One region of the Paenibacillus sp. FSL R5-0810 genome, then DNA from elsewhere that is predicted to be linked to it. Evidence: riboswitches for the same ligand, from Rfam matches in the RefSeq annotation. Region 1 holds a riboswitch; each other region holds the start of a gene.

Region 1 (7,939 bases):
TTTCTTAAAGTTTGTGGTATACTAAAACCGTCGACGCATTCGACATTATGATTCGCGCTATATCTTGAAATTATCCTGTAAGGAGGAGTATACAATGGCTATCGTTAATGTTACCGATCAAACCTTCGCCAACGAAGTGGAAGGTCAAGGAACGGTTGTAGTTGATTTCTGGGCCCCATGGTGCGGTCCTTGTAAAATGCTCGCTCCGATTCTGGACGAATTGTCCCAAGAACTCGGCGACGATGTAAAAATCGCAAAGGTGAACGTGGATGAAAATCCGGAATCCGCAGCACGCTTCGGCGTTATGAGCATTCCGACGATGATTTTCTTTAAAGACGGCCAGCCTGTCGATAAAGTGGTAGGGCTTAACTCCAAAGAAGCCTTGAAAGGCATCATTGCGAAGCATCAATAATGCTTGATATGCAAGTGCCGCTACCGCAATAAAGCTTCCATAAAGCGCCTTCGGTCAACAATCCGATAGGCGCTTTATGCGGTTTATCATCAGGATTTTGCAGCATTCGATTACTGCCGCTTCCGGGTACAATATATAGACCCCGAAACAGCGCCATCTTGATCGAGCCGCCCGCTGGCGCCTTTGGCGCCACGAACAAAACCGTTGACCTATACATTGCAGATTGATCGTCGCTTTTTGGATTTTTTGCAGCAATCTCATCATCATAATCATATATAATCTTCTTGGAGAGGAGGAAGAAGATGGACGACTTCGGCAAACAACTGCAGGAGCAGGAGAAGGCGCTGGAGAATATCCGGCACAAGCTGGCGCTGCTGCCCGATCAGCCCGGGTGCTACCTGATGAAGAACCGGGAAGGAACCATTATTTATGTCGGCAAGGCCAAAGTGCTGAAGAACCGGGTGCGCTCTTATTTTACCGGCAGTCACAACGGCAAGACCCAGATGCTGGTGGCCGAAATCCGCGATTTCGAATACATCGTAACGGGCAGCAATATGGAAGCGCTCATCCTGGAGTGCAACCTGATCAAGACGCACCAGCCAAGATATAATGTACTGCTGAAGGATGACAAAACCTATCCATATCTAAAAATTACGAACGAAGAGCATCCACGCCTGGAAGTAACGCGCCGGGTGCTTAAAGATAAAGCCAAGTATTTCGGACCCTACCCGAACGCCTATGCCGCCCAACAGACGAAAAAGCTGCTCGACCGCATGTATCCTTTGCGCAAATGCGGGGTTATGCCGAAAGAGGTGTGCTTGTATTATCATATGGGCCAATGCATGGCTCCATGCGTGAAAGAGGTGCCGAAGACCGCCTACGAGGAGATCACCAGCGAAATCACCTCCTTTCTAAGCGGCGGCCATGAAGAGATCAAGAAGGAGCTGCAGCGCAAAATGCAGGAAGCCGCAGAAGACCTGTATTTCGAACGCGCCAAGGAGCTGAGGGACCAGATCATCCATATCGACACCTTGATGGAGAAGCAGAAGATCACCACAACAGACACCCGGGACCGTGACGTCTTCGGTTATGCCGTGGATAAGGGCTGGATGTGCGTGCAAATTCTGTATATGCGCCAGGGGAAAATGGTGCAGCGCAACAAGTCGATTTTTCCGTTCTACGGTGACGCGCACAGCGACTTCATGTCCTTCATCGCGCAGTACTACAGCGATAACCCTGCCGTCCCGCAGGAAATCCTGCTTCCCGGACCGATCTTGATTGAGGAGGCCGACTCCGATGCGCAAGACAGCATCGCAGCCAAGAATGATTCGATATCGGAGGGAGCAGGCAGCCGAGCCGCTGCTTCCAACGAGAGCGGCCTGGCCCCAGGCGCCGGTGAGGGCGATACCGCTGGATCGCCTGCCTTAGCAGTCGCTGAGGACCCGTCCGGCTCAGGTTCGGCCGGCGGTCCGGAAAGCCCCGGGCAAGGGGAGGAGGCCGAACGTCTGGCCGCCGCGACAAAAGCCGAGAACGAGCGGGCGGAGGCTGCCGGCCTGGTGGACGCCGCCGGAGGTGCAGCTGCCTTGCAGGAATGGCTCGGCGTTAAGGTGCATGTGCCGCAGCGCGGCTTAAAGCGCCAGATGGTCGGGATGGCGATTGAAAATGCAAAGGTTGCGCTGGATGAGAAATTCCGCTTAATCGAACGAGATGAGGAGCGGACATCGATTGCCGCGGCCAATCTCGGCGAAGTGATCGGCATCGAATCCCTGAACCGGATCGAGGCGTTTGACAACTCGAACATACAGGGAACGAATCCGGTTTCGGCGATGGTCGTGTTTACAAACGGGAAACCGGATAAGAAGGAATACCGGAAGTACAAAATCCGCACCGTGCAGGGGCCGGATGATTACGAGACGATGCGTGAGGTCATCCGGAGACGGTACGAGCGGGTGCTGAAGGAGAATCTGCCGCTGCCGGACCTGATCGTGGTCGACGGCGGCAGGGGACAGATATCGGCTGCGATCGATGTGCTGGAGAATGAGCTGGGACTGTTTATTCCGGTCTGCGGGCTTGTGAAGGATGCCAAGCATAGAACGGCGCAGCTGATGGTCGGCGATCCGCCGCAGCCGGTGTCCCTGCCGCGGGACAGCCAGGAGTTCTATCTGCTTCAGCGCATCCAGGATGAGGTCCACCGGTTTGCGATCTCCTTCCATCGAGAGCAGCGCGGCAAATCGATGGTTTCGTCCAAGCTGGACTCGATCCCGGGCATCGGCGAGAAGCGGCGGAAGCTGCTGCTGAAGCATTTCGGCTCGATCAAAAAAATAAAAGAGGCTTCAGTCGAAGACTTTAAGCCCCTTTCGATCGGTGAAAAATTAGCTACAGATATACTCAATGCCCTTCGTGATGAGGAGTCGTGACATACGGCTTCTCTTTTTTTGTTGGATTCAAGCGATAGATCACGTAAGCCACGATTGCCGGCAGCACCATATAGAACAGGCCGATTAGCACATTAGGGGTCCCTTGAAGCATGACCAGGCTGATTCCCATGAGAATGCTGTTGAAGACGACATGCGAGAACATGGCCGCAATATATCCGTATTTCAGGAAAATATAGCTGAACAGCAGGCCGATAATGACCAGCTCAATCGGGCGGGATACGACTGGGTAAATCGGATACAGCGTATGGCCTAGCGCCCAGATGATCGAGGTGATCAAACTCGCGACAAAGGTGCTGCGCACGATTTTCTTCACCATTCTAATGCCGAACAGCCGGTACACCGCTTCCTCCGAAATGCCTGCCAGCCAAGCCATCAGCGGAAACAGCCATGGATAGAGCATGTTGTAAGGCGACTGCGAGGCATCGGTCGTGGACCAGGTGTTCAAGGTCAGGCCGAGCGCGATGAAGATCAAGGACTGAATGCCGAGCAGAATGAGGGCCCACAAATAGCCCACCTTCATGCTTTCCAAGACATAGCGGCCGTACCCGGGCTCCTTGGCACGCGGCCACGGATTAAGCCCGTCTTCCTTCCGCCATAGACCGCTTCCGCCGACAAGCGAGAAATAGAGCAAGGCGGAGAAGACGAGGGAGTAGATGGCGTAGAAGATCATCATCCCGATGATGCCGGTCTCGGACATTCCTTGTGCCTTAAAGACCGGAACCAGGTTGTACGTATTCAGCATCTGGATGACAAACAACAGGACGGACAGCAGGATACCGCGCTTAAACGAGGTATAGGCTCTGGTCTTGACGCTGTAGACGATGGCCAGGATACCGAGCACAAGCGTAAACAAACCGTACCCGACCAGCGTCAGCAGCGTTGCATCCTGCGTCTGCTTGTTCACATAGGCAGCATGCGCTGCCGGAACCGAGAACGCGGGCTCGAAGGAACGCAGTGTCCCATGTTCAAAGGTAAATGCCAGCTGCAGCCTCGAATCCCCGATGGCGGCTTCCGTGACGGTATATCTCAGCTTAGGTTCGCCTTCCCGGGTAGAAAGCTGCAGCTGCGTCGCATCGTATCCGGCCCACTTGAGCCACGGCTCCGCGAGCGCCTGCTTCTCGGCCAGCGTCATGCCTTCCTCAACCAGAAGCAGCATTTGCTTCCGGACCTCCCCTTGATTCAGCTCGATCCTGTCGTAACTGGAGCGGGCGGAATCATAGGAGAATCCCGCGATGCCGGCATTCTGCATATGCACATCCACGTTCAGCGCATCGCCACCCGGCAAGGTGAAGCGGACGCGGTATACGTCATATGGGTATTTGGCTTCGTAATTCTTGTTATACTCCTTTAGCTTCTTTTCCTTGGCCAAATATCCGTACAGCTCGGAGTTGGACTGGTATGTAACAAGGGGGTCTTGCCCTTCGGAAGCAGGAAACCCTAAACGTTCGCGAGCGAACCGTGACGCCGCTTGCGCAGCCTCATCCTTGGAAATGATTTGCGGATAGGGCGTATCGGTCGACTCGAAGGAAGTGGATGGGAGTACCTGGAATATAAGAAACAGGATCAGACCGATGATGGCCGGTGCGATAAGCTTCTTTAGGTTAGGCGTCAGCTTCAGGGGCTCTTCGGCACGGTTCATGAAATTCCTCCTCTTAATTTTAGTGCTTTCCGATATGAATAACCGGCCCCGCAAAAAGCGGATCATAGAGTCAATATAACATACATATGAAGAACAAGCCCTGCTTATCCCAAAGGGCCAATAATGAAATAAAACGCTGAAAAGGAATGAAAGGTTTCGAAAACGTTAGAGAACCATATCCTTGTACTCTTGAATATGCCCAATTCGCGCTCATTTAAAGACTTTTTGGTAAAAAAACGACGTTGGGTTCGCTTCCGGATTGCGTTATAATCACATCATGCTTCAAGGAACCGAATAAACCAGCCGAATTTCGTAATGAGAACGGGGGAACCATGTAATTGGGGTGAATTTCATGATCTCTTTCGGATCATGGATAGGGCGGCCTGTGATAATGCCCGAATCCGTCAGCTAACCTCGTAGGCTGTTGCACAGGAACCAGACCGTGAAGGGCACTGTTTTCCAGTGTCTTTTTTCTTTGATTTTTTTGGAGAAGGTGAAACTTTGAACTCAAAAATGAAGTGGCTTAAGCTGTCACCTCCGCAGATCCTTGCGCTCGGTTTTGCGGCGGCGATCCTGGTCGGTACCATTCTGCTCATGCTGCCCGTATCCAGCAGGACCGGCGAACCGATCAGCGGGATTGACGCCATGTTTACGGCGGCTTCCGCCGTCTGTCTGACCGGGCTTGTTGTCGTGGATACAGGCACAAGCTTCAGTGCTTTCGGACATACGGTGATCCTTCTGCTCATTCAACTCAGCGGGCTTGGGTTTATGACGATGGCAACCCTGTTCGCCCTGGTATTCAAGCGGAGGATATCGCTCAAGGACCGGCTTGTTCTGCAGGAAGCGATGAATCAGTCCTCCATCGAAGGGATCGTTCGTTTGATCCGGCGGGTGTTTATCTATTCCTTGACCTTCGAGGCGTGCGCTGCCGTACTGTTTACACTGCGCTGGGCATGGGATATGCCTATTGGAAAAGCCCTCTATTTTGGGGTGTTCCATTCCGTTTCGCTGTTTAACAATGCGGGCTTCGATCTGTTCGGTGATTTTCATAGTCTCACGGATTATGTCGATGATCCGTTGGTAAACATCGTATCCATGCTGTTGATCATATCCGGCGGCATCGGGTTCGTTGTATTATCCGATTTGATCGATTTCCGTCAAAAAAGGAAGCTGTCGCTTCACTCCAAAGTCGTTCTCTCGATGTCGGGGGCGTTGATCTTCATCGGGGCGATCATCATATTTATTTTTGAGTTCACCAATCCGTTAACGCTGGGCTCCTTGGACGGGGGAGGTAAAGTGCTCGCCTCGTTCTTCCAATCGGTCAGTCCGCGAACAGCGGGCGCGAATTCGATTGATATCGGCGGCCTAAGGCAAGCTACGCAATTTTTCATTATTATACTTATGTTTATCGGAGCGTCGCCGGGATCGACCGGGGGCGGAATCAAGACGACAACCTTTATGGTGATGGTAGGGGCCGTGTTCGCGATGATGAGAGGGCGTGAGGACATCGTCTTATTCCGGTTTCGCCTCGCTCAGGAGCGGGTCTTAAAGGCGTTAACGATTGCGCTTCTTGCGCTGCTGCTCGTATTGACGGTATCCATGATCCTGTCCACGACAGAGGATGCGGATTTTCTGGAGATTCTATTCGAAACGACCTCGGCCTTCGGCACCGTCGGCTTGTCGATGGGATTGACGCCGGATTTGACGGTGTTCGGCAAAATATTGATCAGCTTAACGATGTTTGCCGGACGTCTAGGTCCGCTGACGCTGGCTTATGCACTCGGTCCGAAAAAGGGTAAAGAATTGTATCGTCATCCGGAAGGCAAAATGATTATTGGATAAGGAGTATAGGAGAGACATGAAACCAAAGCAATTTGCAGTGATCGGTTTGGGGCGGTTCGGCTCGAGTCTGGCACTGGAACTAATGGAACTAGGCTATGAGGTTCTCGGCATTGACCGGAACGAAGAGGTCGTCGAGGATATGAGCGAGTATCTGACCCATACGGTGGTCGCCGATGCTACGGATGAGGAGATGCTGAAATCGCTCGGCATCCGCAACTTCGACTGCGGGATCGTCGCGATCGGAGACGATATCCAGATGAGCATTCTGTCCGCCATCCTGCTCAAGGAGCTTGGCGTATCGACCGTCGTGGCCAAAGCGATTTCCGTGCTGCACGGCCGGGCGCTGCAGAAGCTGGGTGTGGACCGGGTCATCTTCCCCGAACGGGATATGGGAATCCGTGTGGCTCACCAGCTGGTTACGCCGAATCTGCTCGACTATATCGAATTATCTAAGGATTATTTGATCGTGGAAATGACGGTAACCGATTGTATGGACGGCAAGACGTTAAGCGAACTGAACACGCGCGTCCGTTACGGTGTCACGGTGGTCGCCCTCAACAAGCGATCCGGCATTATCGTCGCGCCGACGGCGATGGACGTGGTCAACGCCGGCGATGTTATGGTCGTCATCGGCTCCAACGACAATGTGGAGCGGTTTGAGACGGAAGTCGTGAATCTGCAGCAGAAATAATACAAAAAAACCTGACGATCTCTAGGTCGTCAGGTTTTTTCGCTGCTTCTCTTCCGCAAGGCTTCGGAAGAGCACCTCGGTTTCGTTAATCCAGCGGCGGGCGGCGCTGCTAAGCTCTGAAGCATCCCCGTAAATCAACGAGGTCGTCCGCCGCGTCTCCATGAGCGCGGGGATGTGAATGTCCACAAGCCCGTTGTCGGAGAGCAGCTGCGGACGGAGGTATGATTTCGGAAGCAGGGCCGCTGCTTTGCAGGTCGGGATCAAGCGGACGATCGCTTCGAAGGAATCGATCTCCATCCGAATATCGGGCATGATGCCCCACCGGTGAAACAGGTCGTCCGTCAGCTTACGGTACCAGGTTCCGGTCGAGAAAATAATCATCGGAAGCCCCTGGAGGTGCTCGACCTCGACATCCTCCAGCTCCGCCAGCGGATGGACGGCGGGAATGACGAGCTCCAGATGATCGTCAAACAGGGGAATGCAGTTTAGTCCCGGTTGGTTGATGGAAGAGGCGACGATGCCGACATCCACCCGTTTATCCCTTACATAAGAAACGATCTCATGGGTTTTGCCGGTAATCAGCTTGATTTCCGCGGCGGGATGCCGCTCCATGAACGCGTTGACGAGCGGGGGCAGCGTCGTCTGCAGCGTCGTCAGGCTCGCGCCCAGATTAATCGAGATCTGCTCCCCTTCCCGATAGTGGGCGAGCGTCTGCATGAGCTTCAGCTGCTGCTGGCGCTGCTCCAGCGCAAAGGTATATACGATCTGCCCGATCGACGTCAGCTCAAGGCGCTTGCCGCGCCGGTTGAACAGGGGCAGGCCGAGCTCGTCTTCGAGCTTGGCGATCTTCCGCGAGAGCGCCGGCTGGGACAGGTTCAGCAGCTTGGATGCTTTATTGATGCTGGATTGCTCCACCA
Region 2 (7,939 bases), 1.1 Mb from region 1:
ACAAGAAGCTCGGAAATCATACTGCGCCAGATTTTCCGCCGGGCGAAGGAGCTCTATGAAGCAGGGTATGCGTTTCAGTTCATGATCGAACCGCTGCCGGCTCTGTTCGAAGGCCGCTTGACCGTTCAGCAGTATCTGCGGCTGGATGAGGCGCTCATTCAAACGGCGTTTCTGCAATGGACGGCCGAGCAAGACCAGCTCCTTAGCGAATTATGCGGCCGATTCATCCATCGGAAGCTCTATAAATATATAGAAATCGACACCGGCAACCCGGAGACAATCGACGCCATCCGCCAGGCGTTTCGGGAGGCGGGTCTTGATCCCGCATATGATGTGGAGATTGATTTTCCGACCGATCTTCCTTATGATAAGTTTCATTCGGGCATGCCGCTGAACGAGAAGCAAATTCTGCTGCTGGACCGGCATGACCAGCTTCGGGAAATTTCCGAGGTGTCCGATATCGTGCGCTCCATTAGCGGGATCCATAAGGGCCGGAATTATCTATATTACCCGGAGGAGAGGTTAGAGCCGCTGCTTGACCGGATGCCGGCCGAAGTTGCGGATTTATTTCGCAGGTAGGGATGAGTCCGTTATATTCGATGGACCATGGGCTTGGATCATGGATGGACCTGGTTCAAGGCCGGACGCACGAGGCATTGATAATGGACAACCATAGAACGGAATGATAAAGATTGTGCTGGATAAGATACGATCAAGGATCGACAAGAAAGGAGTGGGAGAGAACATGCTGTTCGACACACACACCCATCTGGATGCTCCCCAATTCGACGAGGACCGGGACGAGACGATTGCCCGGGCGCTTGAAGCCGGTGTTAGCCGGATGATCAATATCGGATTTAATCGCGAGACGATTCCGACCACGATGGAATTGGCGGAGACATATGATTTTATATATGCGGCGGTAGGCTGGCATCCCGTGGATGCGATCACGATGGAGGAGGGCGACCTGGAATGGATCGCTTCGCTCTGCAGTCATGAGAAAGTCGTTGCGATCGGAGAGATCGGCCTCGATTATCATTGGGATACGTCTCCGAAGGAGGTGCAGCACCGGGTGCTTCGCAGCCAAATCGGACTGGCCCGGGAGCTCCATATGCCGATTGTAATTCATAACCGTGATGCGCATGAGGATATCGTGAAGATTTTGAAGGAAGAGAAGGCTCATGAGGTTGGCGGCGTGATGCATTCGTTCTCGGGCAGCTGGGAAACGGCCAAGTTATGCCTGGATATGGGCTTTCATATTTCGTTCGGCGGGCCGATTACGTTCAAAAATGCCAAGCAGCCGAAGGAGGTTCTGGCCAAGGTTCCGCTCGATCGTCTGCTCATTGAAACGGACTCGCCTTACCTGACTCCACACCCCTTCCGAGGGAAGCGAAATGAGTCCGCTTATGTGAAATTGGTGGCCGAGACGGCAGCCGAAATTCGGGGCATGTCCTTCGATGAACTGGTCCAAATTACCACTAAAAATGCTCTGGAACGATTTGGTATTTCATGAAAACGGGAGCAAAAGCGATGAAATAGTGAGGAATTGCGATTAATTAAAGTTTTTTAACCTGAAAAGACGATTGTTTTACAATTTTTTAACCATTTACATCAAAAAATGTGCTTGATTGTTCCTTTACAACCTGCATGGAAACAGGATATCATCTTTTCAGTGATAAGAAGCTGCAAGTTTGCAAAGCTGAAACTTCAGCGATCATATTTCATGAACCGTCTCGCTTAATCTCCGAAGTTTGGGGAACGGGGGAACCGATACTGCCGTGCATGGTAAACTGTCGTGCACGAGCCGTATATGATTTCTTTATCGGGTCTTTGGGGTGAATGTGAAGGTCCTCGCCATGAGCGGGCGACCGAATCTAGGGCGTCTCTCTTACGTCCGAACCCGACAGCTAACTCCGTAAGCGAAGTAAGAGGGGAATTCTCGTGCATACCATTTCCATGATTTCAATCATCAGGAAGCCACGTTAGAGCCTCTAGTACTCTTTCACGCTGGCTTCTTTTATTTTTGAATATTGGAGAAGGTGTCGTCATACTGTTGGTAAACAGGAGGTGATTCCTAGTGGTGAACGGGAAGACGGGGATTGACGCAGGGCGTTAGATAGATAGCAGCACGCCTTGCGAGAATAACTGCTATAGTCACGTCAAAGGCATTCATGCGTTACCTAAGACGGCGGGACTATGAAGGAGGATGGAATAGTGGGCATTTTTCAACCTGAAGAAACCCATGAATCACAATCATCCAGCATGTCTTACGCATTGCGATGGAAGCATGAGAATTTGCGTCAATTGATGATGCTCGGCGCCATGGGGGCTGTTACGGTATCACTTCTCGTATCGCTGGTTATCCATGATCAATCGGGCAAGCAAGTTCAAATTGTGGTCGATGGCCGCGTAACCACGGTAGAAACCAGAGGATCGTTGCTTCAGGAATTGCTGGATGAGCAAGCGATCACGCTGAATCCGCAGGATCAGGTCTCGATGCCTTTAAACGGGACGATCCAGGATGGGGACCGGATTATCATTGACCGTGCAATCCCAGTTAAAGTAACAGTAGGGGGCACCACCAAAACCATATTCACGACCCAGGACACGGTCGATAGTGTACTCAAAGAAGCTGGCATTACGATCAAGGGTGAAGATATAGTAAAGCCGTCACAGGACACCAAGCTTACCAGTGATATGGACATTCAAATCGTTCGGGTTACGAAGCAGACCGTATCGGAGAAGGAGAATCGCGAGTTCCGCGTCATCAAGACTGCGGATCCGTCGCTGGAGCGCGGTGATAACCGTGTCATTCAGCGGGGCGAGCCGGGCGTTCTCGTCCATCACTACGAGAAGGTGTACCATAACGGCAAGCTCGTATCCAAGACGAAGGTCTCGCAAGAGGTCGAGCGTAAGACGAAGGACAAAATTATTGCCGTAGGAACGAAGAAGGTAGAGAAGCCTGTCGTGCTTCAAGCGGCAGCGACTCCGAATGTGAAGTCTGCCCCAGCGAAGCTTACGGGCACTAGAAAGGTGTCCACCGCCAAAGCGACGGAGAATAACGTCATCTCCAGAGCGGGTGTTGATTTCAAATACCAGAAAGTGCTGAATAATGTTTCAATGACCGCATATTCCGCTGAGCAGGCGGGAATCGGAACCCGCACGGCTTCCGGAACACGGGTAACCGAGGGCCGGACGATTGCAGTTGATCCGAGCATCATTCCGATCGGCTGGTGGGTGTACATCGAAGGCATTGGCTTCCGCCGTGCAGAGGATACCGGCGGAGCGATTAAGGGACATAAAATTGATGTGTATTACGATTCGCTGAAAGCGGCCATGAACTTTGGCCGGAAATCGGGGCGCACCGTTTATGTGATCGGTCCCGTAAAGCCTGATTTGAACTAATGAATCCCATTTTCTAATGACTTTGCCATTCTAATGCTAACGAATTTAGCTTATAATAGATCATAATGAAGAAGAGGAGAAACTCCTCTTCTTTTGTTTTGCGGCGTATTGGTCGCATTTTGGGGCCATCATGTAAAAAATACGCCGTATGGTTTCAGCCGATGCCGATTCAAGGAGAACGGTCGGACAGGCGGTATGTGTCCTTTTGGGAAGGAAGAGAGAACGTTATGATCCGAGAAGTAATTGTGGTTGAAGGCAGGGACGATACGGTAGCGATCAAGCGTGCGGTGGATGCCGACACGATCGAGACCGGCGGCTCTGCTATTAATAAGCATACGCTGCGCCGTATTGCCCTCGCGAAGGAGCGCAGGGGGGTTATTATCCTGACAGACCCCGATCATGCAGGGGAACGGATTCGCAAGATCATCGACCGTCATGTCCCCGGCTGCAAGCACGCCTTCATACCGGAGGCGGATGCGACGCGCAAGGGCGATATCGGAGTCGAGAACGCATCTCCGGAGGCTATACGGCATGCCCTGGATCGCGTCCACACCTCATTTGAGGGGGCGGAGAGTCAGATCAGCCTGGAGGACATGATCGATGCGGGGCTGACGGCTCATCCGGAGGCTGCAGCCCGGAGAATGTTCATGGGAAATGTCCTGGGTATCGGGTATTGCAACTCCAAGCAGTTCCATAAACGTATGGCGATGTTTCAAATATCGCGTGAAGAGTTTCTGGCGGCGCTTGCGCAGCTGGAAGAGGGAGGCCAAAGCTGATATGAACCGGATGGAAGATATATCGACACCTAGACGCACGAAGGAGATCATTGCCCGCCATGGCTTTTCCTTTAAGAAGAGCCTGGGACAGAATTTTCTGATCGACCAGAATATTTTGGGCAAGATTGTGGAGGCGGCCGGCCTTGATAAAGAGAAAGGTGCGCTTGAGATCGGTCCCGGCATCGGGGCGTTAACAGAGAAGCTGGCTCAGATGGCCGGAGCCGTTACCGCAGTAGAGATCGATCAGCGCCTGATTCCGATTCTTAAGGAAGTGCTGGAGCCTTACGATAACGTTAAAGTTCATCATGGAGATGTCCTTAAGGTGGATCTGCACGAGCTGTTCCGCCAGGATTTCGCGGAGGTGGGGAAGGTAAGCGTTGTCGCCAATCTGCCGTATTACGTGACGACCCCTATTCTGATGAAGCTGCTGGAAGAGAAGCTGCCGCTGGAGAATATTGTGGTCATGATTCAGAAAGAGGTCGCCGAGCGGATGGCCGCAGCGCCGGGAAGCAAGGATTACGGAAGCCTCAGCATTGCAGTTCAATATTACAGCGAGCCGAAGCTCGTCTGCATCGTTCCGCATACCGTGTTCATCCCGCAGCCCAATGTGGAATCGGCCGTCATTCGGCTCGCGGTAAGGGAGGAGCCTCCGGTTTCGGTTGAGGATGAGTCCTTTTTCTTCGAGGTGGTTCAAGCCTCATTCGCCCAGCGGCGAAAGACGATTGCCAACAACCTGAAGAGCCGGTTCTTCGCCGATGAAGGACGCGAGCGGCTGGAGCAGCTGCTGGAGGAAGCGGGGCTCGATCCGAAGCGCAGGGGAGAGACGCTGAGCATCGAGGAGTACGCACGGCTGAGCAATGTCCTGTATGAGGCGGGGATTCGTTAGAAACGGAACGAAGTGTGGTCTGGTCGTGGCTTTAGGATATTCAATCAGGTCAAGGCAAGCCGCCTGAGGGAAAATTGCCGCCATGACGAACCAATGGCTCCATTAGCCCATACCATAGGGTAGGGGTGATGTTGTGATGAACTTGGGAGACTTGGTCGTTCGTAAATCCTACGGCGGCGATGTAACGTTCCGGGTAGAAGGATTGCGGCATAATCTTATCGTCATCAAAGGCACGGAATTCCGGCTGCTGGCCGACGCTCCCGCCGATGACCTGATCCAGGTACCGCATCCCGCCGTAAGCGAGCGAACGAAGCAGGCACAGATTAAGGCGAATGAGACGCTGGAGAGCCTGCAGAAGCGCCGACAGGAAGAAAGTGAGCGGCAGCTGAAGAGCCTTAGGAATAACGGCGGCCCGCAGGCTGCTAAAGGATATTTCGACGTTCCGGGCAAGGTCCTGCATCTGGACGGGGATCCCCAGTATCTGAAGAAGAGCATGGCGCTTTATAACCAGCTTCGGGTCCCTGCGGAAGGCCATTATGTGAATGAATCGGCGATGGCCGATACGTTGTATCGGCTCCTTCCGCGGGTTCGACCCGATATCGTCGTGATTACAGGTCATGACGGGGTTCTTAAGCGAAGACAGCCGTATGATTTATACAGTCTGGACAGCTACAAAAATTCGCATAACTTCGTATCGGCGATCCAGGTGGCCCGGCAATATGAGCGGAACCTGGATACCTTGGTTATCGTGGCTGGAGCGTGCCAGTCGCATTTTGAAGCGCTGCTGCAGGCAGGAGCCAATTTTGCGAGCTCGCCGGGCAGAATTCTCATCCATGCCCTAGACCCGGTCTATGTGGCCGCCAAGACCGCCTATACGTCGGTTCGGGAAACGGTCAACCTCAACGATGTAATCCACCATACAATCAGCGGCAGTCAAGGCGTAGGCGGAATTGAGACCAGGGGCAGCTACAGGATCGGCCTGCCGAGCCTCCAGGATCTGTCGACATTGAAAGTAACGCCTTCCGTCAGCTAAGCGGTGCTTTGTTCGGCGAGGCATTCGAATGCGAAGACGCAAGGATGATGAAGAACCGAATATAGGCTGAGAAAACCCCGGGCACCGGGGTTTTCAGATTGTCGAGAAACCCTGTCCTTTTAAAGGATCAGGGTTTCTCTGTATTTCCAAAGTAACTAAGTTAAGAAAAATATGAGGGGGCTACCCCCGTTTTTCCAGGCGATCCAGGTGGATCGCCATCTTCTTCATGTTCTGCACGGCTGCCGTCATCAAGGCCTGTTCCCTGACGTTCTGCAAACCGCGCAAACGGCAATAGCGAAACCCATGGAGCTCTTTGGCATCCGCGAAGCTTCGCTCAATCGTTTCTTTTCGTTTTCGGTAGAGATATTTCCCGGATCGACTCAACCGGTTGCCTCGCACCCACTCTTTGCTGTCCTCCCAGACATGACGGGTTACCACCTTTCGGTGGTTGCGAGACCGTGTGCATTCGTTTAATAACGGGCAGTTCTTGCAATGCTGTGGATCCGAAGCGTACTGCCGGTATCCCTCGCGGTTGGTCGTCGTGTACGGTAATTCGTGCTTCGCTGGACAGACATAAACATTACGCTGTGCGTCATAAGTGAACTTCCATTTTGGGAATAAACCTTGGGTTGAGTGAAATCTTCGGTGAGCAATAACGGCAAAAATATTTCGGCTTTGCAGCCCTTTGCAAATGGGTGAAGTCAAATACCCGGAGTCCAGAGCAACGCCTTCGACTTTAAAACCAAATCGTTGTTGTTGACGATCCAAACGGGATAAATACGGTACAGAATCATGGACATTTCCAGCGGTGACATGTACATCCGTAATCATATTGTATTTCAGGTCCACAGTACGGTGATCTAAGTAGAAAAATCCTTCCGGTTTCCCATCACGGATCATATAACCGCTGTCGGGATCTGTCGTGCTCACTTTGACTTCCTTTTCCTCGATCACGTCCTCTCTAGGCTTTAGCGCTTTTTTCCATGTGCATTCCGGTCAGCCTCCACGGCAGCATTAAGTTCACTCACATAGTCACGGGTGTTTTGTAAAACCTGCTCCTTTGTGTATTTATGCTTGTTCGCACTCGCTTTGACGTGGGTTGAATCGGTAACTAAGACACGTCCGCCCACCATACGGTGCTGGATAGCTTGAAGCACAATCTCATCGAAGATCTCCTGAAAAATCTCGGTGTCTTTAAAGCGAGTGCGACGATTCCAGCTAATCGTAGAATGGTCAGGCACTTTGTCGGTTAGACCTAACCCCAAAAACCAGCGGTAAGCAAGATTGGTTTGAATCTCACGTTCGAGTTGGCGTTCGGAACGGATGCCATAAAAATAACCGAGGAAAATCATTTTAAATAACACGACAGGGTCGATAGCTGGCCGCCCATTATCAGCACAGTAAAGCGGACGAACCTTTTCGTCGATGAAAGAGAAATCGATATACTTGTCCACTTTACGGAGCAGATGATCTTGAGGAACCAATTCTTCAATCGAAACAAATTCGTAAGCCTGCTGTTTTTCTCGATTCGAACGCAACATATGTAACACCCTTCCGAACGGTTTATTTAATACCATTATACAACATTAACGCGGTGTCGTGTTGAATTAAATTCACAAGAAAATAGCTGTCGAGACTTTCTCGACAGCCTGAAAACCCCGGGCACCGGGGTTTTTTTACTTTGTTCTATACGGTGAAGAAAATTGTCAAATATCATACATAAAGCTTGTCGATTTAGCGCATATTAATGCAAATGGAAATGAGATTTGCCGGGCTAAAAAAAATACATTGACAACGTATTTTTGATGCTGATATAATTAATGTTTTTGATTTGACAAA
Region 3 (7,939 bases), 1.5 Mb from region 1:
GACAAAGCCTGGTTTGCCCTGTTCACGGTACCGCTTTTGTTTATTTTCACGACCGTGGTCATCATCCCGTTCATCATCGGGATTTATTACTCCTTCGTCCAGTGGGACGGAATTCCGGCCAATCCGAAAGTATTTGTGGGCATGGACAATTATGTCCAGATCTTCCAGGACGAACGCTTCCTGTCATCGGCTTGGCACACCGTGCAGTTTACGCTTCTGGCGCTGGTATGCGTCAACATCCTGGGCCTGGGATTCGCGCTGCTAGTGACGACCAAGCTTCGCTCGCGTAATGCCGCACGGACGATGTTCTTTATGCCGAACCTGATCGGCGGCCTTATTCTCGGTTATATCTGGCAGTTCATTTTCACCGATGCCTTTAGCTTCCTTGGGGAGAAAACCGGGCTCGGCAGCATCTTCTTCAACTGGCTCCTGCATCCGCAGTTCTCGCTGTATGCGATCGTTGTCGTATTTACCTGGCAGCTGGCCGGCTATACCATGATCATCTACATTGCCGGCATCCAGGGGATCCCGGATGAATTGATGGAAGCGGCCAAAGTCGACGGCGCGAGCCTGTGGCAGCGGCTGAAGAACATCGTCTTCCCGCTCCTGATGCCATCGTTCACGATCTGTCTGTTCCTGACCCTGTCGGGCGCATTCAAAATCTACGACGTGAACCTGTCCCTGACCAAGGGCGGTCCGAATAACGCGACCGAGATGTTTGCGATGAATATTTTCAATGAAATATTCGCTTACGGCAATTACGGCATAGGCCAGGCGAAAGCGATCATCTTCTTCCTGATCGTAGCCGGACTTACCTTGACCCAAGTGATCATTACGAAGAGAAGAGAGGTGCAGATGTGATGAGGAAAACAGGCAAATGGCTGCTCGATATTGTGCTGCTTCTCTTCGCGATCGTCTTCCTGTCTCCTGTCTTCATCATGCTGATCAACTCGTTCAAGGACCGTGCGGAGCTGTATGAGAACGCGCTTGCGTTTCCGTCATCCTTCAGCTTCGAGTATTACAAGTCGGCGATGGAGAAGATGAATTTCTTTACGGCGCTTGGCAACTCGCTCTACGTGACGGTCGTCTCAGTGATTCTTGTCATCGTGCTGGCTTCCATGACGGCATGGATGCTGGTGCGGACGGATAACAAGCTGAGCAAAATCATTTTCTTCACGTTCGTGGCGACGATGCTCATTCCGTTCCAGACGCTGATGATGCCGCTCATGCAGGTCATGGACTGGATTCGCAGCAATCTGCATATTCCGATGCTGAACACGCATGAGGGCTTGATCTATATGAATGTCGGTTTTACCTCGAGCATGGCGGTCTTCCTATACCATGGCTTTATCAAGTCGGTACCGGTCGCTCTGGAAGAGGCCGCGACGCTGGACGGCTGCTCCAAGCTGGGCGTATTCTGGAGAATCGTATTTCCGCTGCTGAAGAACATCACCGTAACGGTAGCGATTTTGAACGTGATCGCCCTGTGGAATGACTATCTGCTGCCGTCCCTGACGCTGTCGGATAAAGGGCTGCGGACGATTCCGCTTTCGACGTTCTACTTCTTCGGGGAATTCACGATCGTATGGAACCAGGCGATGGCCGGCCTGACCTTAACGATTATCCCGGTGGTCATCTTCTATATTTTTGCGCAAAAGTATATCATCAAAGGGATTGCTGCAGGTGCGGTAAAATGAGGCGGATCATTACCAGAGCGGATGATCTGGGCTCGAGCCGTTCGGCCAATCTGGCGATTGCAAGAACCGTAAACGCCGGATTTATCAAAAACGTATCCGTTATGGCGCCGGGGCCGTATGTGGCGGAAGCTGCCGAGCTGCTGGCCCGCCGCGATGACATATGCTTCGGATTCCACATGACGCTGAATGCGGAGTGGGACCGCATCAGATGGGGACCTGTTTCGGCGAAGGAACAGGTTCCTTCGCTTGTGGACCCAAGCGGATATTTCTATCAGGATCCGTCGATGTTCCAGCAATCTCCTCCGGCCTTGGAGGAGATTGTGGCCGAGTGCAGCGCGCAGCTGGATAAGCTGACGGCGCTAGGCTTTCGCATAACGTATGCGGATTCGCATATGATGCCGGAGCGCTTCGTCCCCGGGCTTCAGGAAGAGCTGGACCGCTGGATCGCAAGCAAAGGACTGATCAATCACCGGTATTACTATAATTTTTTCCCTGACGGCGTTCCATCTTCCATCCCGCAATTCGAGGCTGTGCTCAGCAGGCTCACAGACGAGCAATATTTCTTTCTGTCTCATCCGGCACTCTATTCGGAGGAGATGACGCAATGCGGCAACGCCCGGGTCGACGGCGAAGAGCTTGCGCGCGGGCGTGATGCCGAGGCTGCCTTTCTGATGCAGGAGAACTTGATCGAGATCAGCGAGCGCCATGGCTTTCGACCGGTTCGATATGATGAAGCGGTTTCAGGATCTGGTGTATAATGGTTCTGACAGGATGATCGATTACTTGCAATATACAGGGAGAGGCGGATTCTTATGAGTATGGACACGGTTCAATCATTGTCAAGAAGCACCCCCGAACGCCAAGGCATTTCCTCGCGGGCCATCGAGCGCTTTATCGGTTCGGTCCAGGATCAAGGGCTAGAGCTGCACAGCTTTATGCTGCTGCGCCGCGGCCATGTCATTGCGGAAGGCTGGTGGGATCCCTACGGACCCGAGATTCCGCACATGCTGTTCTCGTTAAGCAAGAGCTTTACCTCCACTGCGATCGGGCTCCTCGCAGAGGAAGGCCGCATCGCCTTGACGGATCCAGTGATCGGCTTCTTTCCGGAATATGCGCCGGAGGCTCCATCTGAAAATCTGGCAGCGATGACTGTGCGGGATTTGCTCGTGATGGGGACCGGCCATGCGGCGGAACCGGCGCTGGAATCCGAGGACTGGGTAGCCGACTTCTTCAAGCAGCCCGTGGAGCATGAGCCGGGAACCCATTTCGTGTACAACAGCGCGGCGACGTATATGCTCTCGGCGATCCTGCAGAAGATTACCGGCAAGACGCTGCTGGAGTATTTGGAGCCTCGGCTCTTCGAACCGCTCGCCATTCACGGAGCTACATGGGAGAACTGTCCGCGGGGCATCAATGCCGGCGGCTGGGGACTCAAGCTGAAGACGGAGGATATTGCGAAATTCGGTCAGCTGTATCTGCAGAAGGGCGTTTGGGGAGACAAGCGCCTCATTCCGGAGGCGTGGGTCCTCGAAGCGACGTCGAAGCAGATTTCGAACGGGCCGGCAGACGGCTCCTCCGATTGGACGGAAGGATACGGCTACCAGTTCTGGAGATGCCTGCATGGCGCCTACCGCGGCGATGGCGCATTCGGCCAATACTGCATCGTTCACCCCGAGCTGGAGGCGGTGATCGCCATCACCTCGGGCTTGAATGATATGCAGGCCGTCCTGAACAGCGTATGGGAGCATCTGGTGCCTGCCTTTGAGCCGGATGCTTTACCGGAGAATGAAGGAGCGGCGGTCTCGGTCACCGAAACGCTTGGAGCGCTGAACGTGCAGCCGCCGAAATACCAGGCCTTCTCCACCCGGGAGCCGGAAGTTTCCGGAATCGTGTTCGAGCTCGAGGAGAATGAGCAGAAGCTTCGTACCTTCTGCGTTCGATTCTCGGAAGAAAGAGTCGTGCTGGAGATCGAAGCGCATTACGGCCTCGAATCGCTTGTGCTTGGCCGGAACGCATGGGCGGAAGGCACGACGAGACTGTTCCGGATGGAGGAGGGCAAGGTATGCTCCTCCATGACGTGGAATGATAAGGGCAACCTGGTGATCACGCTTCGGGCGGTCGAGACGCCGTTCTGCCTGACCGTGGAGGCTGACTTTACAGAAGACGGGCTTCATTTGGCCCAATCGGTCAACGTATCCTTTGGAGACCCGGGGCTGAAGCCGATTACGGGTCAGGCAAGGGAAGGGCAGTAATGAGGCTAGGCGCTCCCTCAAGTGCAGATTGGGGCGTGAACCATAGAATTGCTTCAAGCACAGCCGTAACATCAGCAATGAACAAACGCGCTTGGACGCTCGGAGATTTCTCCGAGCGTTTTTTAACGTGTGTTTCTTTCCCTTCCGAAGTCGCTTTTCCATTTTAGCGGAAACTCCCACCAAGCCGAAGGAATGTCCTCTTCGCATGATGCGACCTTTTTTGCATATGAGTTAAGGTAGAGCGCATTTTACTCCGAGAAGAGGGTGAGGCATGCATGGACGGGACCGAGCTTTACCGGAAAGTCGTGTTGACGGTGTCGGGGAACCGGCTGGTGAAATGGCTTTCGATTCGTTACGGCAAGAAACTAGCGGGCAGATTCATTGCGGGAGATACGCTGGAAGAGGCACTCGATGAGATCGAAAGGCTGAACGGGAAGGGAATCCTGGTAACGCTGGACCATCTGGGAGAGGGCATTACTTCGCTGACGGAGGCTTCGGCCTACCGGGAGGAATATATTCGGCTTGTGGAGGGCATCGCCAACCGGGGAGTGCAATCGAACGTATCCCTGAAGCCGACGCAGATGGGCTTGGCGCTCGACCCGCAGGCAGCATACGAGAACATTAGAACGGTGGTCCGGGCGGCCCAAAGGCATGGCAACTTCGTACGGCTGGACATGGAGGACTCGCCATTCACGCAGGCCACGATCGATATGACGCTGCGGCTTCATAAGGAGGGGCTGACCAATGTGGGAACGGTCATCCAGGCCTATTTGTACCGGTCGGAGGAGGACGTCCGGATGCTAATGAAGGAAGGGGTGAAACTCCGGCTGGTCAAGGGAGCTTATAAGGAGCCGGGAACGATTGCGTATCAGAAGAAGCAGGAGATCATCGGCAATTATAAAAATTTAATCAAGCTTCAGCTGGACCAAGGAGCCTATACCGCTGTCGCGACCCACGATAACAACATCATCGATTGGGTCAAAGTATTTGCAGAGCAGAACCGGATCAAGAAGGATGCGTTCGAGTTTCAAATGCTGTATGGGCTGCGCATGAAGGACCAGGCCCGGCTAGCGCAGGACGGTTATCGAATAAGATGCTACATGCCGTACGGCACGATGTGGTACCCGTATTTTACCCGCCGCATTGCAGAGAAGCCGGCCAATCTGATGATGGTGCTGAGGAATATGTTCAAGTGATTGGGAAGCGAAAAACCGCTGACGATTTCGGTAGGGAAACGGTACGAAAGGTCGGAAAAAGTAAATTCCGATTTGTGGCCGTTATTTTCTGAAAAAACGTGAAAACAGCGAAGGAAAGCGCGTACATTTGGGAATGGCATTCATTATTGCCATTCCATCGCCTTATATCGCTTTATTGCTAAGAAATGGCGAAATAGAGAGGGATATCGAGTATGGAGAAGATAATCGGGGATGAAGAGGACTTTCCGGATTGCACCTGTTCCATAATACGTTACACGGGTTTTCGTCTGCATTTACTTCCCGAATCGCCGGTCGTATGATACGAACTATGAATTGACCGGATGATTTCCGGAAGCTGGCAGGGCGGCCTGATACCGCCGTGGAAGCCGGCCAGTGTGGGAGCTGCGGCCTTCCATCGGAAAAAAGCGCGTATGCCGGAGACCGCTATGGGGTCCTTCGGCTCGTACTTGCGTCAAGTGCCTCTCACCGCTTGACCCTCGGCCGGGCCGCTTTGACAGTTTTCGAAAACATCAGGGTCAACCATTAACCGAATACATGCAGCTCGCTAGATTCATTTTCGCTGAGTCCTTGAATGAAAAAGGAGCGGGGGAACCAATCGGGAGACGCGATTTCGCGCGTTCTCTCCGGGGTGAATCCCATAGACAAGATAACGGTCTATGGGTAGGGCGACTCTCACGCCCGAATCCGTCAGCTAACCTCGTAAGCGTATCGAGAGAGGCAACGATTGTCGTGACTTGACGAAGCCGCGGTGTTTTTCGCCGTGCCTTTAGGAAGAAGCCGCGGGAAGAGTTCTTCTCCTCCCGAGGCTTCTTTTTTGTTGCCTTCTCCGACGGACACGAGGAGGAGAACGTATGGAAAAACAGCAAGACACGATTCTGATATCCGCGCCGACCAAGGCCGGAGAGGCATTCATCCGCCAATTGCTCTTAAGGGAGATCCCGTTCGCCGTTCTGGCAAACAACCCTGCAGAGGGGGAGAGGGCGAGCAGGCTCGGATGCAAGGATGTCATCATGCTCGACACGAGAGACGAGCAGACCTGGGTGCTTCCCGAACGGCCGATCGGCAAGGTGTTTCTGTTCGAGAACAGTTTGAACCTCTGCTGCCGCTACTTGCGAATATGCCGGACATGGACCTCGGCTTCGATCTATGTTATTACAAATTCCGGCAATCCGAGACTGATTTACAGAGGGCTTGGCGCGGATGTCGTGCTGCACACGAATCATGACCGCGTCGATTTCCTGATCGCCGCGCTTTTAGACTAGCTACCGGAAAGAGCTGTTTTTACGGCTTACCGCCAAGGAGGGATAACAATGCAGGATGTATATATGCTGCTTCTGCTAGGTGCAGCCTACGGGCTGTTCCGGCTGTTCATAAGCTGGTGCGGCCGCGTTATTCAAGAATCGGAGGGTGACAGGCCATGACGCTGATTTTGATATTGACCGCTGCGTTATTTTTATATTTGGTTTATGCGCTGATTCATCCCGAAAAATTTTAGGATTCAAACATAAAGGAGGAAGCCGCTTATCATGGGCATCGTACAAATCGCCATCGTCATCCTGGTTCTGCTGCTGCTCGTCAAGCCGCTTGGAACCTACCTCTATCTCGTGTTTCGCAATGAACCCGGCGGCACGGACAAATGGTTCTCCTGGGCGGAACGCCCGATATTTGCCCTCATCGGACTCAAGGAACGCAGGGGGATGAGCTGGAAGGGCTATGCGCTCAGCTTCCTGCTCACCAATATCATCCTGGTCGGAGCAGGGTATGCCATCCTCCGTTTTCAACAGGTGCTGCCGTGGAATCCGAACGGCATCGAGAACATGGAGCCGACGTTGTCGCTCAATACAATGATCAGCTTCATGACCAATACGAACTTGCAGCACTATAGCGGGGAGTCGGGCCTCTCTTACTTTTCCCAGATGGCCGTGATCATGATGATGATGTTCACGTCCGCCGCCACCGGGCTGTGCGTTGCCATCGCCTTTATCCGGGCCGTGACGACGAAAGGCGCTACGGTCGGCAACTTCTTCGAAGACTTCGTGAAGGCCATGACCCGGGTGTTTATCCCGGCGGCCTTCCTTATTGCCATGCTGCTGGTGGCACTGCAGGTGCCGCAGACGTTAAAGCCGACCATGAGCGTAACGACCCTTTCGGGATCAGAGCAGCAGATTGCGGTCGGCCCGGTAGCCGCGCTTGAATCGATCAAGCACTTGGGAACGAACGGAGGCGGCCATATGGGAGCCAATTCCGCGCATCCGTTCGAGAATCCATCCCCGTTGACGAACGTGATCGAAATATTGTGCATGTGGAGCCTCGGGGCTGCCCTGCCCTATACGTTCGGATTGTTCGCCAAGAGCCGCAAGCAGGGCTGGATCGTGTTCTCTGTCATGATGACGCTGTTCATCGGTTTTCTATCCCTGAACTATGCGGCCGAATCAAGCGGGAATCCAGCGCTGAACCGGCTCGGGATTGATTCGTCCCAAGGCAGCATGGAAGGCAAAGAGGTCCGCTTCGGCATTCCGCAATCCTCCTTGTTTACGACCGTCACGACGGCGGCCACGACCGGATCGGTCAACAACATGCACGATACCCTGACCCCGCTTGGGGGCATCACGCCGCTAGCGCTAATGATGCTTAATTCCGTCTTCGGCGGGAAGGGCGTCGGCTTGATGAACATGCTCATGTACGCGATTCTGGCCGTATTCCTGGCCGGGCTGATGGTCGGACGAACACCCGAATTTCTTGGCAGGAAGATTGAAGCGAAGGAAATGAAGCT
Region 4 (7,939 bases), 1.2 Mb from region 1:
GATGGATTATTTTTTCTCAGCAAGGTACAGCGCGATGTTTGCAATTTCCTCAGGCTTCAGCTGATCCTTAAAGGAAGGCATTCCTTTACGTCCCTTGGTGACTACGTTAAAGATTGCGTTCGCATCCATATGTCCGCCTACTTGATTCAGAGCCGGACCTGCACCGCCCTGGAGCTGATCGCCATGGCAGGAGATACAGCTGGCTTTCAATGTAGCTTCAGCCGCAGCGGCATCCAAAGTAACCTCCGGCATGGTCGGCTTCTCTTCCTGCGCCACCTGCTCCTTGCCTGGAAGCGTAAACATCAGCGCAATAGCCAACGCACATGCGACGAAGAACAGTCCGCTCATGATCCATTTTTGCATCGTCATATCGTCCTTTCTATGTATACTGCACTTTTGCACTTGTCTTCATTATAAACCAACATCCTTACACATCATAGCCAGTTGTGACAAAAAAAGCAATGTTCAAGCCTGCCTTCATAAAAAGTACACAAAATTGTGCTTTTTCATATAGACAAGACTACTATTCCTCATTGGCCATCGGGTCATGCACCATGCAATAAAAAGACGCCATGCCCGTCGGCGTAAGGCGTTCGTACGTATCGGCAATGTAAAAGCCAGCCTTCCGGTAAGTCCGGATAGCCCGTTCATTCCAGGTAAGCACCTCAAGATCAATCTCGTCCGAAGGCCGGCGCCGCTTCGCCTCATCCACAATTGCCTGCACGAACCGTTTACCCATTCCCCGGCCGCACCAATCAGGCCGCATGCCCAGGCCTAGACGCGTAACGCCTGCCATAGGGAATAGCTGGGCAAACCCCCAGAGCTGATCCTGCTCATCCAGCACGGACAGGTATTGCTGCAGGCGGATGCCGGGATCCCCGAATTCCACCCCTAGTCCCTTCATCTGCTCCCAAGGAAGAAAGCCATATATATTATAGGGCGGGGGATAGGACCAGGTGCAAATTTCAGCGGCATGGGCTTCCTGCATGACCACGGTATGAAACGAGGGTAAATTCGCCTCCATCTAAATACTCCTCTCATTCAAAACAATTCCGTTAGAGAGAGAATACATGCTGCTGAGCGGGATTGCAAAGATAATAGCGCAGGGGGAAACGAAACTGAAGCTAAAAAATTTTCGATTGTTTATTCGTATTGCTGTTTAGGTTAATTCTGGAAGGGTAAATAAAATGTAAGCGCTCGGATTGGCCGAATCTTGTTGGTGGCTTTGAGCATACAGAATGAAAAAAATATTTTTGGATTTTCCGAAAAACATAGAACTTTTCCATGGCCTGAAACGTTATAGAGGTATAGACGAAAAATTATAGAAAAAAAGCCGCTGGGTGAGATCGGCACATCTCATGCTCCAGGGCTTATGGACATTCAGAAAAATTACGGTACAGTCAATTAATTGTAGTTCACGGCAAGGGACTTGTACGTGCTTTGGCTCATGATTCTCTTCGCGCCTACATAACGCTTCGCGTAGTAGCTCTGGCTGAGCGGGCTAACGATGACACCGCGCGAGGAGGAAGAATGGGCGAACTTCCCGCCACCGACATAAATGCCAACATGGGAAACGCCTCTGCCGGAAGTATTAAAGAATACGAGATCCCCGGCCTTCAGGTTGCTCTTCGATACCGCGGTACCTACCTTGTATTGTGCTGCAGAAGTGCGCGGCAGGGTGAGGCCCAGCTTCTTGTAAATATAGCTGGTGAATCCGGAGCAATCAAAACCCTTTGTAGTGGTTCCGCCGGTTTTATAAGAGACACCGATGGTTGGTTTGATAACGGTATTCAACTTGGAATCCGCGAAAGCGCTACCGGTTCCAATCGTGAGCGCAAGGGCCAAGCCTAAAGAGATGGCTGTTAACTTCTTCTTCAAAACAAAAAGCTCCTTCCATTGCCTGCGAGGTTAGCTTAAGGGTTCGGTTGAAGGTCCCCTATGATCCCTCTCTAGCGAGATCAATTCACCCAAAACGGATCCCCCGCTTCCCGTATGAAGACGGGAATTCGGCTTTTAAAAGATGTCGATGAACCCAATATGACGTTCCAACATGTTAACATGATGACAATAGTTACAATAAAAATGACAAAGTTGTTACTAACATATTCGTTATTTTAGCAGAGTATTAACAATTTGGCAAACGAGGAAAGTTGTTTTTTTAACAAAAATCCCTGTCCACATTGAAGTGGGACAGGGATTTTGTATAAATCATGGGAGGAGAATGTTGAGGATTCCGGTTGGATGTAGAAGTTATCGTTCGAAATCTATCCTTTTCGGAGGCTGCTTTAGCTTCCGGTTACAACCTTTTTACCACATTTAAACGATGAATGGTTGTTAATGAAATGTAACTTTTGTAACCGTTATGGATTTGAAGCTACGGACGCTCTCCATAAATGATATTGGGAAGAAATTCCCCATATTTGGAAGAGCCCGTTCAGGAAATAGGAGGCTTGCTGAATGATGAGTCCGATTAATCCCGCCCAGACCAGGGACGCCGAGCTGAACAGCAGGAGAATGACAAATGCGGCTCCACCAACAGAAATGGACAGCAGTACGGCCGTTCCCAGCTTGCGTATGAGCGCCGTGACGGATGCGATCATACCGAGCTCTCCGGTATGCCCGAACTGCATATACAGCAGCACAAGGCGAATAACATAGGTATAGAGGAACCAGGCCGCCGCGTAAGGCAGCACCCGGAGCAGCTGGGAAGGCTCCTGAATGGAGCCGAGCAGTGCCGGAAGAGCCTTGGGAATGATCCAGTAACCCGGCGCAACCGTAAGAACAAGCTCGATGAGATAGAACACCGTTACCGATTTCCAATGCTTCCGCATGCCGATGAAGAAGAACAGACCGCGTTCGCCACGGGCCTCCTGGTGGAGGTTGTAGAAGATGCCGGAGCGAATCAGCGGGGTAAGCACCATGCGGATGAGGAGCAGAGCGGCAAGGATCCAGCCGTAGGTATGAACCGTATTGCTGAGCGACAAGCTCATTTCGCCCTCATAGAAGAACAGGAGGCGGCTCAGCTCGTTAGGAGCCGGATCCGGGTACCGCATCAAAAGCGGGACGACGGCGGATTTCACTAGCCTGTACAGACAGTAGCCCCAGAGAAGACGGTACAAGAACAGTAGAATGGAGACGTATAATTGATCTTTAACACTGATCCAGCCTTGGCCTGCATAGCTTTTCATGTGCTCCCCCCTCACCACGACATGCTGCCGAACAGCGTCTCCACGAGCTTGGTAATGCCGAGATTCCAGCGTGTAACGACTTTCGGATCCATGCCAGCCTTCATATAGTTATTCATGTGTTTATTCTCCAGCATGATGGTATATTTCGGATCTACCATGGCCCAGGCGAGCGGTGTATGGTATTCCAGCGTATAAGTTACTTTGCCGTTCTTGCCGCTCCATGTCCGCTCAACAAGCTTGCCATCCTCAAAAGCAAACACAATCGGCACATCGGTAACATCGCCGCCCTTGCTCGTGATGTTTACGGTCGAAACAAACCGTGGGTGCGCTTGTGAGCCTTTATTTTTGGTTTTGATCTGGTCGATCGCGATGTCAGCCATTTGGCTGCCGTAAACGTACTGATCGAAATACGACTGCCATGAGGACTGGGTAACCTGTTCAACAACCTTCTGGAAGTCCGTCGTTGTCGGATGCTTGAAGCGGAATTTTTTGGCGTAGGTCATCATGATTTTATCCATCGTCTTGGATCCGACTTGTCGCTCGATGCCCTGGAGCACCAGCTTGCCGCGTGTATAGACGTTGAGTGCGTAATTTTCATGCGAGCTGTATTTCCAGGACTCCATCTTAAGCGGTTCAGGCGACGTAATGGATGCGCCTTGCGCCGCGGTATTGGATGTAATTCCGTACTGCTTCTCCATGACCTTCTCCTCGGCATAGGAAGCAAAAGCCTCGTCCAGCCATGCCTCTTCGAATTCGTTATTGGCTACGATGCCGTAGAAATATTGGTGGGCGATTTCATGGATGACGGTCCGCTCCAGCTCATATCCGGGCGAGTCGTTATTGGCTCCGAAGGCGGTGACCAGCGTCGGGTATTCCATGCCGCCTGCGCCGTTGCCGGAGTAAGGCGGGACAACGATGGATAATGTGGAGTACGGATAGGAGCCGTACCATTTGCCGAAAGAGGACAGCGCCGTTTTGGCTGTATCAAAATAACGCTCCTTCAAATCCTTATGAGCCGGATCAAGGTACAGCTTGATCCGGACGCCAGGGATACCCGGAGCGGAGTAAGCCTCTTCCGCTGTCACGAAGTTCGGCGAGGCGGCCCAGGCGAAGTCATGCACGTCATCCGCATAGAATTGGTAAATTTTCTCGCCGTTTGCTTTCTGCGCAGGCTTGGTCGGGAACCCGGTAGCGGCTACGATATAGTCCTCGGGTACACGAATCCGAACGCTATAGATGCCGAAGTTCGAGTAAAACTCCGAATTACCGTGATACTGATGTAAGTTCCAGCCTTCCTGGGTTCTTCCCCGCGTGCCGGCAGGCTCGTATACCGATATCTTGGGAAACCACTGGCCAGCCATGACAAAATCCTCGGTCCGGCCCATGCGCGCGAAAATCTTCGGCAGCTCTACCTCAAACTCCAAATGCAGGGTTATACTCTCTCCGCCTTTTACAGGCTTGGGCAACCGGAGTTTGGCAAGACTTTGATCTTTGATGTTCCCGTCATCCGGCTGAACAAACTGCAGTCGTTGCGTCAGGCCAAGGCCCTCGGTCGTTTTCACGTTCGTAATCTTCATCGACCCATAGCCGTTCTCAGGCATCGGATCGGATCGAAGCCTGCCTCCGGACTCCTTCATGAACGTCGTTTCATCGGATGCAAAGGCGTTCGGGTATAAGTGGAAGTAGAGCTCATTCACGCTTCTTTTGCCAGGATGGGTCCAGGTGACGGTCTGCTTGCCTTTCAGCTTGTTTTGTTCAGGCTCGTACCTTACATCCATGTGGTATTCGACCAGCCGGTCGCTAAGCGCAGGGGCCGGTGCATCAGGCTGAACCTTTGGAGGTGAAAGCGGGGCCTTCTCCACGGCAGAGACGGAGGGCTTGCCCCCATTCGGAGCAAGCGCCGACAAGGAGGACCCTTGATTAGAAAGAAATATTGGCATCGATCCTGCAAGCAAACCCAAGGCGAGCAGGGATGATAGAAAGACTTTGGCACGTGGTGGGACCATATCGAATAACCTCCCGTTGACAAGCATCTACAGCATGTATATGTTTGCTTTTGGAGGATTATTAGTTAAAATAAAATTATTGGGACAAAGGTAGTTACGATGCAGCCGACAGGCTTTGTCGGCTCTGATATAGGAGGTTTTGCGGCAATGGAGAACGGGAGTCAGGAACAGGGCGCCAAGAAACAAATCGCGCTGAACATTATTAACAGCAAGAGCAAGCATAAAGGGTTCGGTGCAGGATCGATTGATTTGAACAGCCTTTCGCCAGTCATTATCGATAATGGCGAGGCCAAGGTGGATATTGGGGCCATGCATGCAAAGAGCAAGGTGGAGCGGGGCATCCGGTTTACGACGGACCGGGACGAGGTGCCTAATGGCCGTCAGGTGTGGATCGTATGGGTAGCGGTGGACCGCACGGCTGAAGGCCAGCATTACGCCGGTGCGACCGCTTGCGAAATGTGGATCGATCAGGAGGCGCGCAAGGGCTGGAAAATCCTCGCCGATCATGTGAACAAGATGGACGCTGCGCTAAAGCGCCGGATTATTCTGGACGGACTTGGCGATGTAGAGAAGAAGGCGCTGCGCGAGCTGCTGATTTCCCGCAATGAGGAATGGTGGAACGCATCCCCGGATGAATTCAAGGAAGCGCTTCGGACTGAGGAATAATTACATTGCCTTGAAAAGAAAGTTTTAGGATTAGAACGCGAAGAAAGACCGGTCAAGATTCGAGGGAGGAATCTTAACCGGTCTTTTTGTGCTGGCGTGTTTAGTTATCGGATTCATCAGAAGGGCAGAGCATATGTCAGATTGTTCTTGATATCGAGAAACGGATTTTCATATTGCAGCGTCAGCTTGCCGCTCTTATAACCGACAAACGTCAGACCATCACCGATGAAGCCCACCTCATTCGGCGGCATTTCCCCGATGGCCTTGATGCTTTCCTCATCCAGAATCTCAGGATAAATCAGCTCTGCTTTCGTGCCAATCGGGTTAACGATGTACAGGGTTGCCTTCGTATACGGCCGGACGAGCAGGAAGTCCTGTTCGATCGCCTCCACCGTGAAATCATCCTTTACGCCTGTAAGGGCGGCGAGATCATAGGTTTTGACCGTCTTGCCGGTCGGATGAACGAGCTCCAGCTTGCTGCCGTTCATCATGGCGATATTTCCTTTATAGCCGGTAACGTTCGGCTCGTAGTTAATGCCCGCGAAGTTGGCATTCTGGGTTGCGGCCGTTTTGATGATCTTCTGATCCCGAATGAGTACACGGTATCTAGCTTCATGGATATGCGGCTCTCCGTACGTGTTATAGATGTCGGCCACGTACGTATTGCCATTTACCTTATGCGCATCGATCTCAAGAATGTCGATATTTTCAATAGACACCTTGCCTGCTTTTACAGGAACCGTTCCTGCTTTCCCCATATAGAGCGTTCCGTTCTCCCGGTTCACCCAGAACAGCATGCTGCCCTTTGCCGTGTAGGCATATCCGGTTCCCGGGTTAAAGGTTGTTGCCAATCCGGATTTGGCATCATAACGAAGCGGGATGGTAAACGCTTTGGTAATCAGGCTGGCAGGGACGTAGGTGACCCCTTTCTTGATGACCGGCGCGGCCTCAAGCTTCAGCACGCTGCCTTTCGCATTCACGGCACGAGCCTGCCCGACCTTGATCCGGACGGATTCCTTCGGACTGTTAATGTACATCTGGTTCTTGCCAACAACCGTCAGCTGCAGCTGGAGCGATTCGGAAATTTCCTTCAACGGTACATATAGTACTTTATTCTTCGTAAATGGCTGATTTTTAAGATCAATCGTGTTCCACGCGGCTTTGGCCTCCGAGGCGGCTGCTGCTGCGGCATGCGAGGGTACGGTCGCGGCGGATGCTGCTAATAACAGCGTCGCGGCTAGGGAGGCGGTTCCGGCTGCTTTCATCCATTTTCTTGTGTTCATGATAGGTCTCCTCCTTTAATCGTTGGGTTAACTTTCTCCCATATGCATAAACGAGTCGGACATGGAAAATGTTTCATTAAAGAGCGAAATGATATGAAAAAAAATATATAGCCAGCCGAATTGCCCTGCTTCTAAGCCCATAAAAAAGAAGCTTCATCCTGCTGGATGAAGCTTCGAAGAGTGTTCGCTGTCACGACCGGGCTATCGGCTGGGATAAGCCCTCGGTTACGGATTCCCGATCCTTGCCAAGCAGGATGGACAGGCCGAGCAGGGTAACGATAATGGTTGCCCCCATATCCGAAATGATCGCGATCCACAGCGTCAGCCATCCGGGGATGGTGAGCAGGAGAGCAATCGCCTTCAAGGACAGTGAGATCCCAATATTCCATTGGATGATGCGGTTTACCCGGCGGGCCGTTCGGATCGCTCCGGGAAGCTTGCCGAGGTGATCCTGCATTAAGACGACGTCCGCCGTTTCGATGGCGCTATCGGTCCCCTTGCCCATGGCAATCCCGAGATCCGCCGCAGCCAATGCCGGGGCATCGTTGATGCCATCACCGACCATGCCGGTCTTCCGGCGGGAGGCCAGTTCCTTGATTTTGGATACCTTCTGTTCAGGGAGCAGGCTTGCAAAGACGCGGGTGACGCCGGATTGCTTCGCGATGGACTGCGCGGATTGTTCATGATCGCCGGTAAGCATAATCGTTTCGGTAATGCCGGCTTCGTGAAGCTTACGGACGACGTCCGCCGTTTCCGCCCGGATCTCGTCCGCCAGACCGAAATGGCCCAATACGCC

The links. Region 1 has a riboswitch for cyclic di-AMP ahead of MKX76_RS27960 (TrkH family potassium uptake protein). Riboswitches for the same ligand answer to the same signal wherever they lie in the genome.
Region 2: linked by a shared signal. The riboswitch ahead of MKX76_RS22715 (ubiquitin-like domain-containing protein) and the one ahead of MKX76_RS27960 (TrkH family potassium uptake protein) in region 1 are both predicted to bind cyclic di-AMP.
Region 3: linked by a shared signal. The riboswitch ahead of MKX76_RS20965 (hypothetical protein) and the one ahead of MKX76_RS27960 (TrkH family potassium uptake protein) in region 1 are both predicted to bind cyclic di-AMP.
Region 4: linked by a shared signal. The riboswitch ahead of MKX76_RS22365 (C40 family peptidase) and the one ahead of MKX76_RS27960 (TrkH family potassium uptake protein) in region 1 are both predicted to bind cyclic di-AMP.

What each region holds. Positions count from the first base shown of each region.
Region 1 is NZ_JBBOCF010000001.1:6,251,612-6,259,550, forward strand. It holds gene trxA (thioredoxin) at 95-412, shown strand; gene uvrC (excinuclease ABC subunit UvrC) at 715-2,829, shown strand; gene MKX76_RS27955 (CPBP family intramembrane glutamic endopeptidase) at 2,801-4,489, opposite strand; cyclic di-AMP (ydaO/yuaA leader) riboswitch at 4,781-4,927, shown strand; gene MKX76_RS27960 (TrkH family potassium uptake protein) at 5,003-6,331, shown strand; gene MKX76_RS27965 (potassium channel family protein) at 6,348-7,022, shown strand; gene MKX76_RS27970 (LysR family transcriptional regulator) at 7,044-7,939, opposite strand, start outside.
Region 2 is NZ_JBBOCF010000001.1:5,106,610-5,114,548, reverse strand. It holds gene MKX76_RS22725 (HD domain-containing protein) at 1-579, shown strand, start outside; gene MKX76_RS22720 (TatD family hydrolase) at 746-1,513, shown strand; cyclic di-AMP (ydaO/yuaA leader) riboswitch at 1,725-1,938, shown strand; gene MKX76_RS22715 (ubiquitin-like domain-containing protein) at 2,215-3,405, shown strand; gene rnmV (ribonuclease M5) at 3,633-4,181, shown strand; gene rsmA (16S rRNA (adenine(1518)-N(6)/adenine(1519)-N(6))-dimethyltransferase RsmA) at 4,183-5,067, shown strand; gene yabG (sporulation peptidase YabG) at 5,204-6,100, shown strand; one part of gene MKX76_RS22695 (IS1182 family transposase) at 6,281-7,074, opposite strand; one part of gene MKX76_RS22695 (IS1182 family transposase) at 7,074-7,641, opposite strand.
Region 3 is NZ_JBBOCF010000001.1:4,711,559-4,719,497, reverse strand. It holds gene MKX76_RS20990 (carbohydrate ABC transporter permease) at 1-861, shown strand, start outside; gene MKX76_RS20985 (carbohydrate ABC transporter permease) at 861-1,697, shown strand; gene MKX76_RS20980 (ChbG/HpnK family deacetylase) at 1,694-2,455, shown strand; gene MKX76_RS20975 (serine hydrolase domain-containing protein) at 2,510-3,949, shown strand; gene MKX76_RS20970 (proline dehydrogenase family protein) at 4,225-5,145, shown strand; cyclic di-AMP (ydaO/yuaA leader) riboswitch at 5,714-5,888, shown strand; gene MKX76_RS20965 (hypothetical protein) at 6,018-6,428, shown strand; gene kdpF (K(+)-transporting ATPase subunit F) at 6,584-6,661, shown strand; gene kdpA (potassium-transporting ATPase subunit KdpA) at 6,693-7,939, shown strand, end outside.
Region 4 is NZ_JBBOCF010000001.1:5,031,192-5,039,130, reverse strand. It holds gene MKX76_RS22375 (c-type cytochrome) at 7-363, opposite strand; gene MKX76_RS22370 (GNAT family N-acetyltransferase) at 524-1,024, opposite strand; gene MKX76_RS22365 (C40 family peptidase) at 1,405-1,878, opposite strand; cyclic di-AMP (ydaO/yuaA leader) riboswitch at 1,883-2,022, opposite strand; gene MKX76_RS22360 (hypothetical protein) at 2,361-3,188, opposite strand; gene MKX76_RS22355 (M1 family metallopeptidase) at 3,200-5,194, opposite strand; gene MKX76_RS22350 (YwhD family protein) at 5,342-5,860, shown strand; gene MKX76_RS22345 (copper amine oxidase N-terminal domain-containing protein) at 5,977-7,143, opposite strand; gene MKX76_RS22340 (heavy metal translocating P-type ATPase) at 7,334-7,939, opposite strand, start outside.